2 regions of the Sediminibacterium sp. FW305-C-49 genome follow, and region 2 is predicted to be linked to the other one. Evidence: riboswitches for the same ligand, from Rfam matches in the RefSeq annotation. Region 2 holds a riboswitch; the other holds the start of a gene.
What was found. A riboswitch is a leader RNA that binds a small molecule or an ion and turns the genes downstream of it on or off. The one in region 2 is predicted to bind S-adenosylmethionine.

Region 1 (4,309 bases), 930 kb from region 2:
CACTTAGCTGAATATTCTGGATACCACTGAAGAGTACGTCATTAGGGCTGGTAACAATACCATAAGCATGGTTCAGGAGGATAACCCATTTGTTAAGTGCATCATATCCTTCCACATCTAATTTCGGATTGCTTTCGGCAAAGCCTAATTGCTGAGCAAGTAGAAGAGCCGACTGGAAATCGAGCTTATCCTCAAACATTTTGGTCAGGATAAAATTAGTTGATCCATTAACAATGGCTTTGATAGAATGAAGCAGGTCATTATCGTAATATTCCTCCAGGTTCCTGATGACAGGGATGGAAGCACAGGCGGAAGATTCATATAAAAATGACTGGCCGGTTTGCGCCTGTATTTCGAGCAATTCAGGTAAATGTTCAGCAATCATTTTTTTGCTGGCACTGACTACCGATTTACCGTTGCGTAATGCAGTTGAAACAATCTCAAAAGCGGCATTGGCGTCATCAATTACTTCTACGATTACATTGATCTCAGGATCACTCAGTAACACTTGTCTGTCGGTCGTAAATAAATCAGCAGGAGCATCTCTTTTCTTAGCTGCATTCCTGATACATACTTTTTTGATGCTGGCTTTTAATGAAGGTGTTTGCTGTAATACTTTGTACAAGCCTTCACCTACTACGCCAAATCCAAATAATCCAATCGTTAACTGTTTGTGTGCTTCCATTGCTGTTTATGCTATAGTGTTTGTTGAATATTGTTGTTGTTTAGAATATACACGGTCAAATGTGTCTGAAAGATCAGCCACGAGGTCCTCTGGTTCTTCGAGTCCAATTGATAAGCGTATCAGACTGTCTGAAACACCTGCGGATCTTCTTTTCTCAGCCGGAATAGATTTGTGGGTCATATTAGCCGGATGTGATACTAGACTTTTAATTCCACCCAGGCTTTCTGCGAGTTTGAATAGTTTGGTAGCACTAACAAAATCAATGGCTGCCTGCGCTGTATCTTCTTTCAGGGAGAAAGAAACGATACCGCCAAAATTTTTGGACTGCTTTTTTGCAACTTCGTGATTGGGGTGTGTACTTAAACCCGGATAGTACACTTTATCAACTGCCGGGTGCGATTCCAGAAACTGGGCAACAGCAAGTGCACTACTGCAATGCTGGCGAATACGCAGGTGAAGTGTTTCAATACCACGAATCACCAGCCAGCTATCAAATGGCCCCAATATGGCACCACAGGCATTCTGTAAATATTTTAACCGGGCACCGATTTCTTGGTCTTTGGCTACTACAATACCGGCAATCAGATCGCTGTGTCCGCCCAGGTATTTGGTAGCGCTGTGAATCACAATATCAGCTCCCAATGAAAGAGGTTGTTGTAAGGCAGGTGTAGCAAAAGTATTATCTACGCAAAGTAAACAGCCATTGGCTTTGGCCACTTTAGCAATGGCCGCAATGTCTGAAATTTTTAAAGTAGGGTTGGTAGGCGTTTCCAGCCAGATCAGTTTGGTTTTTGGGGTAATGGCATCCACAATATTAGCTACATCACTAGTGTCTACATAATGTACTTTAATGCCAAACTGTTCATATACATTATTAAAAAGACGGAAAGCACCACCATAAATATCATCAACGGCAACAATTTCATCTCCGGTCTTCAGTAGTTTGATGACATTGTCGATGGCTGCAAGTCCGCTGGCAAATGCAAGGCCCACTTCACCATTTTCCAGTTCGGCAATTAACTTTTCTAGTGTGGCACGTGTGGGGTTTCCGCTACGGGCATAATCATAACCTTTGTTTACACCAGGTGCCTCCTGCACAAAAGTGGAAGTTTGGTAAATGGGTACGGCAATGGCACCGGTAAGTGGGTCAACCGGAATACTGTGAATCAGTTGTGTTGCGTTGCTCATGTTAAACAGTTTGCTTCTTTCCTGAGAAAGAAATGATGAATGTTGTTAATCAGTGTTTTTCGCAGCAACAAATCCTGAAGGAGAGTGAACTTACCGGCAGAGCATAAAAAAAGCTCACCCGGTAAGTCAGATGAGCTTGAACTATGTAGAACGGCGAACCGTTTTGAAATCAAACTTTTACTCTGACTTATCTCTTTCCGCCTGTGGCGGAATCGGATTTGGCACCTTCGTACCGCTGAGTAAGCGATATGGGTTGCCAAGGCATCATCGGGCCAATTCCCTCTGCCTTTCTTGATAAGTTGTTGTTGAAAGAACTGGTACAAAAGTAGGGTGCTGCCGATCAATTTACCAAATCTGTATAAAAAATAAATTTGTTAATTCTGTGAAACCTTTTGCTGTAAAGCGTTTCGTCGCATAAAATTTTTTCCTAACACTCGTTCGCTTGCAACAAAAAGGCTGACCGGATGTTCTTATCTTTACCTTTCAGCTATGGCAAAAAAGACTTCACAGGAGAATAAAACATCTCCTCCATCATTTCAGGAAGAGCAGATTTCTGTGTACGGCGCGCGGGAGCATAACCTGAAAAATATCGACATAAGCATTCCTAAAAATAAACTGGTTGTTTTCACGGGCGTAAGCGGAAGCGGTAAATCATCTCTCGCTTTCGATACCATATATAATGAAGGACAACGCAGGTACATGGAAAGTTTCAGTGCCTACGCACGCCAGTTTATGGGCGATATGGAGAGACCCGATGTAGATAAAATTACCGGGCTTTCACCTGTTATTTCCATCGAACAAAAAACAACCAATAAGAACCCGCGATCTACGGTTGGTACCGTTACAGAAGTATATGACTTTATGCGTTTGTTATTTGCACGGATTGGGGAAGCATATAGTTACAACACGGGGAAGAAGATGATCAAGTTCAGCGAGGAAGAAATCGTTGACAATATTTTTCAGAAATACAAACAGAAAAAAATCACTTTACTGGCGCCATTGATTCGTGGTAGAAAAGGTCATTATCGTGAGCTATTTGAAGATATCCGCAAAAAAGGATTTCTCAAAGTAAGGGTTGACGGTGAAGTAATTGATCTCACACCCAAATTGCAGGTAGACCGTTATAAAATCCATGATATTGAAGTGGTAATAGACCGTTTGCAGGTAACGGATGGTATGCGGGTAAGATTGAGTCAAAGTGTACAGCAGACCCTGAAAATGGGCAAAGACCTGATGTTCCTCCTCATCAATGATACCAGTAAAGTTGTACAGTATTCCAAACAACTGATGTGTGAAGAGACGGGGATTAGTTATGAGGAACCTTCACCCAATGCATTTTCATTTAATTCACCCTATGGCGCCTGCCCGGTTTGCAAAGGATTAGGCAATGTTTATTCGGTGAGTATGGAAGCGGTGATACCTGATCGTTCACTGAGTATAAAAGAAGGAGGTATTGCACCGTTGGGTGAGCAACGGGATGCCTACATGTTCAGAAACGTAGAAGTACTCGCAAAAAAGAATAAGATCAGCCTTGATAAGTCCATCAAAGAACTACCCGAAAAATCACTCAATATATTACTCTACGGAAATGCGGATGGTGTTACGGAAGAAATGGTAGATATGGATGAAGTAGCTACAGGAACACCTTATGAAGGTGTTTTTGAAGGTATTATTCCCATGCTCAAACGCTGGTTCACAGGAACGAGCAGCAGTGAGGCTTTAAGGGAATGGGTGGAACAATTCATGGAACTGAGAACCTGTGGGGAATGTAAAGGAGCAAGACTGAAAAAAGAAAGTCTCTGGTTTAAGGTAGATGAAAAAAATATTTCAGAACTCAGTAACCTGAACCTCGATAAACTGCAGAAATGGTTTGAAGGAATTGAGAAAAGGTTAGACAATAAGCAGAATGTTATCGCAAAAGATATCCTGAAAGAAATCAGAGAGCGTTTACAGTTTTTACTGGATGTGGGCCTTACTTATCTCTCGTTAAACAGGCCATCCAGAACATTAAGCGGTGGAGAGTCGCAACGTATCAGGCTTGCTACACAAATTGGATCGCAGTTGCAGGGTATTACTTATATACTTGATGAACCATCCATCGGGTTGCACCAGCGCGATAACCATCAACTCATCAAAGCCCTCCAAAATCTGCGAAACATTGGGAATACGGTATTGGTAGTGGAACATGATAAAGATATTATGCTGGCGGCAGATCATCTTGTTGATATCGGTCCGAGGGCAGGTACTTACGGCGGACAAATTGTTGCAGAAGGAACTCCATCCGAGGTGTTGAAGAGTCAGTCCGAAACAGCACAATACCTGAATGGGAAAAAAAGTATTGAAATACCTGCAGAGAGAAGAAGTGGCAATGGAAAAATACTGGAGTTAAAAGGTGCGGGTGGCAATAACCTGAAAAATGTAAGCGTACAGTTTCCA
Region 2 (4,309 bases):
ATGACAAATATGTATCAAATCCCTATCTGTATTTTAATGAAAGTATCATGACTTTTAGCTATAGCCTCTATTTCAGGCCATACAACAGCACAAGTCTTCCTTCCCTTTTTTGCGGTTATTCTTTTACTTTCAATCCTATGTATATTGATACCATTTATGCTCCGGCTACCGGTAGTGGCTTGATGAGTGTCTGGTTAAAAAAAGGTAATGGTAAGTATGCATGTACCTGTTCTCAATATTATCCTCAGTTCAATAAAAATGAAAATACCAGCTTAATCAGTTGGCCTGTTCCGATCAATGATCCTGATTATGCCAATAAAATCCGCAAAGCACTGTTGCACCTGAGAGACTTATTAAAAGCCGAAGACGACCCTTTCGGAGGATAGTAGTAACGGAGAAAATTTGCTCACAGCTTCCTCCCCCTTAGCTCTCTTCGTCAAAATAGAGCTTGTAATAATGCTTGCCACTCATTTCATCATATCCTTTTTCAATCAGGTCTTTTCTGCCGTGGATATATACGTGAAAGTTTTTGTCGAGCTTTAATACACTTTTAAAAATACGCTGCTGTTTTTTTACGGCTGCCAGATGAATATCGAAACTGTCTTCAATATTCACCTGTCTGGCTACTTCATATTGTTGTTTGTATTGGGTAAAGCTGTCAATCACTTCCGGATGATGTAATACTTCTTCCGCAAACTCCGTCAGGTTAAAAGATTCTTTGGAACTGAAGTATTCCATGCTGCGGTTCAGGTAATCGATCTGGTCACTTTTGCTGACATCAAATTTTTCATTCAATTCATTACTGATAAACAGTTTGCACATGCCCAGCGTATCATTTGTGTGGTGGTAGCTGTTGGCAGATCTGGTCACCTGTAAAAAATCAGAAACCCAGTATTGTGTGTCCTGTTTGTTGGTATTGTCTACCACGCAAACCACATAACCCTCTTCTCTGTTCTTTTTAAAAATCAAACAGCCTTTATCAAGTTTGTTGATGTTTACTCCATCTTCCGCAATCACTTCCCAGCTTTGACCATGCGGAAATACTTTTAAAAAGGTTTCCTTGGTTTCACTTTTGAATAAACCAATGGCATCCACATATTCGGTACCAAAAGGAACATTGCTGAAACGGGTAACATATAGTTCACCTTCTTTTACCCTTGCATGGGTGCTTTTCTGGTATAAAAAAGAAGCCAGTAAGGCAGATTGGGAAACAAAGCTTTTGGGATCATCAAAAATGCCATTCACATACTGGTACACTTCATTCAGCTCCAGGCTGCTGATATGGGTAAACTGGTATTGTTCATGTTCGTTAAAGGGTGAAAGAAAATACCTGGTGAGAAGACCTCTGACGATTTCATCGTTCAATGTTAAAGGGTTTACGGAGAGTTTCAATTCCTCACCCCTGGTAGGGTTACCCACTTTATGCAGGATCACCTGCTCTAATTGTACACTATCAATCTGAGTCATGCCGCAAAGTAAAACATCTCTTGCAGTTGGAGCAGGTTTTTGCTATTAGCTGTTAGGCGTTAGCAGTTGTTTAGAGGGTGTGCATGACTAGTGGTTTGTATCGGGTGGTTCACCGATTAATAAAAACCATCACTTTTAACAGTTAACCCTAACAGCCAATAGCTAATAGCTAACTGCTAACCCCCTAAATTGACATTTCTTTTACAAAAAAGTCTACTTATTTAGTAGGGAATATAATTTTCCCCCTATCTTTGTATTCGTTCTTATACATTCTTATCAAGAAAGGCGGAGGGAATTGGCCCTGTGAAGCCTTGGCAACCACTCTTATTTTATTGGAGCAAGGTGCCAAATCCGGTCCCGTCTCAGGCGGGATGAGATAAGTCAGTGTTCTTATACGTATACAGCAACTGTAATAATACAAGGCATTCTGACTGAGCATCGGGTGCCTTTTTTTATACCATGTCTGGAACGATTTAACTGAGCGTATGCAATTCAACAAAATGACACCATTATCAATGATTCACAACAGATGCTGTTGTTGTACCTGTAAATAGGTTACTGATACTTGCCTGCCCGCTTTCATCGATCCAAACAAAAATTATGTCACAAGTTCTCCATAGCAGCATAGCTGCGGATTTACAGCAAAAACTCCGGGACTATTCTCCTAAAGAAGCCATTGCTTTTCTGGCAGAAGCTTATCCGGATGCGGTTACTTTTTCCACCAGTTTCAGTTACGAGGACCAGGTGATTACAGATATTATACAAACCAATCATTTACCGGTATCCTTGTTTACACTCGATACAGGTCGTCTTTTTCCTGAAACCTATAGTACCTGGAGCCGCACACTGGAATTTTATAAAACCAGTATCAAAGCATATTACCCGGATGCACAGGCATTGTCTGCATACATTGAAACCAATGGTCCCAATGCCTTTTACGATTCACCGGAACTGAGATCAGCCTGTTGTAATATCCGGAAAGTCATACCCCTGAAAAAAGCATTATCAGGCAATGCCATCTGGATCACAGGTCTGCGGGCAGAACATTCACCTGCAAGGCAGGACCTTACATCGATTGAATGGGATGCATCGAACCAGATCATAAAATATCACCCCTTACTTAGCTGGACAACAGAAGAAGTAAAACAATATATCCATCAGAAAGCCATTCCATATAATCCTTTACACGACAAAGGTTTTGTGAGTATTGGTTGTGCACCTTGTACAAGGGCCATTAAACCGGGAGAGGATTTCAGGGCAGGTCGCTGGTGGTGGGAAGACAATAGCAAAAAAGAATGCGGATTGCATTCACATGAAATGAGCCATAACAAATCATGATAACAACAGAAATATTTATTGGCGAATTGCATGTGGCCAACATCAATAGAAATAAACACATGAAAACTTAAAAAAAGCAGAAGCATGAGTGCGTACAGATTAGATTATCTCGATCAGCTCGAATCGGAAGCCATACATATACTGCGCGAAGTGGCTGGCCAGTTTGAAAAACCGGCTTTATTGTTTAGTGGCGGTAAAGATTCCATTACGCTGGTGCACCTGGCTTTGAAAGCATTTCGTCCGGGTAAGTTTCCTTTCCCACTGGTGCATATTGATACAGGCCATAATTTTCCCGAGGCTTTACAGTTCAGAGATGAGCTGGCAGCCACAATTGGAGAAAAATTAGTGGTACGAAAAGTGGAAGATACCATCAAGTCAAGACAGCTCACTGAACCCAAAGGAAAATTTGCCAGCAGAAATGCTTTACAGACCTACACTTTACTCGATACGATAGAGGAATTTGGTTTTGATGCCTGTATCGGCGGTGCGAGACGTGATGAAGAAAAAGCGAGGGCCAAGGAAAGAATATTTTCAGTGAGAGATGAGTTTGGTCAGTGGAACCCCAAACTGCAACGCCCCGAATTATGGAACACTTATAACGGCCGAATCAGCAAAGGAGAAAATGTACGCGTGTTCCCCATCAGTAACTGGACGGAACTGGATATATGGAATTATATCAGGCGAGAAAATATTGCATTGCCTTCCATCTACTTTGCGCATGAGCGTACCGTGTTGGAACATGAGGGACAGCTTATTGCTTTATCTGAATTCATACAACTGGATGATACAGATTCGGTGGTTACCAAAAAAGTACGATACCGCACAGTGGGTGATATGACCTGTACCGCTGCAGTGGAATCAAATGCTTCCGGTATTGATGATATCATCAGGGAAATCACCGCAACTAAAACCAGTGAACGTGGTGAAACAAGAATTGATGATAAAGTAAGCGAAGCGGCAATGGAAGACAGAAAAAAGAATGGTTATTTCTAAAACAAAACAAATGGACTTACTCCGATTTATAACAGCAGGTAGTGTAGATGACGGGAAATCGACCCTGATAGGCCGTTTATTGTTCGACAGTAAATCGATCATGATCGATCACCTTGAAGCACTGGAAAAACAAAGTAAAAACAAGGAAGATGGTGAGATTGATCTCGCACTGCTTACCGATGGTTTAAGAGCCGAAAGAGAACAGGGCATTACCATTGATGTGGCCTATAAATATTTTGCTACCCCCAAACGGAAATTTATCATCGCCGATGCACCTGGTCATATCCAGTACACCCGGAACATGGTAACGGGCGCATCCAACTCCGATCTTGCTATTATTCTCATCGATGCAAGACATGGTGTGGTTGAACAAACAAGAAGACACTCCATCATTGCTTCATTGTTAAATATCCCGCATATAGTGGTGGCCATTAATAAAATGGACCTGGTGCAATACTCGCAGGATGTGTACAATAATATTGTGATTGATTATGCAGAAGTAGCCAAAAAA

Region 1: another riboswitch for S-adenosylmethionine. It lies ahead of ACH3Z1_RS00255 (trans-sulfuration enzyme family protein); the one in region 2 lies ahead of ACH3Z1_RS04140 (phosphoadenylyl-sulfate reductase).

The regions. Positions count from the first base shown of each region.
Region 1 covers NZ_JBIQXS010000001.1:65,199-69,507, reverse strand. Annotated here, with positions in the region: gene ACH3Z1_RS00260 (homoserine dehydrogenase) at 1-685, opposite strand, end outside; gene ACH3Z1_RS00255 (trans-sulfuration enzyme family protein) at 692-1,873, opposite strand; SAM riboswitch class I at 2,058-2,174, opposite strand; gene uvrA (excinuclease ABC subunit UvrA) at 2,363-4,309, shown strand, end outside.
Region 2 covers NZ_JBIQXS010000001.1:994,185-998,493, reverse strand. Annotated here, with positions in the region: gene ACH3Z1_RS04150 (hypothetical protein) at 1-386, shown strand, start outside; gene ACH3Z1_RS04145 (nucleoid-associated protein) at 424-1,467, opposite strand; SAM riboswitch class I at 1,738-1,850, shown strand; gene ACH3Z1_RS04140 (phosphoadenylyl-sulfate reductase) at 2,068-2,805, shown strand; gene cysD (sulfate adenylyltransferase subunit CysD) at 2,890-3,798, shown strand; gene ACH3Z1_RS04130 (sulfate adenylyltransferase subunit 1) at 3,809-4,309, shown strand, end outside.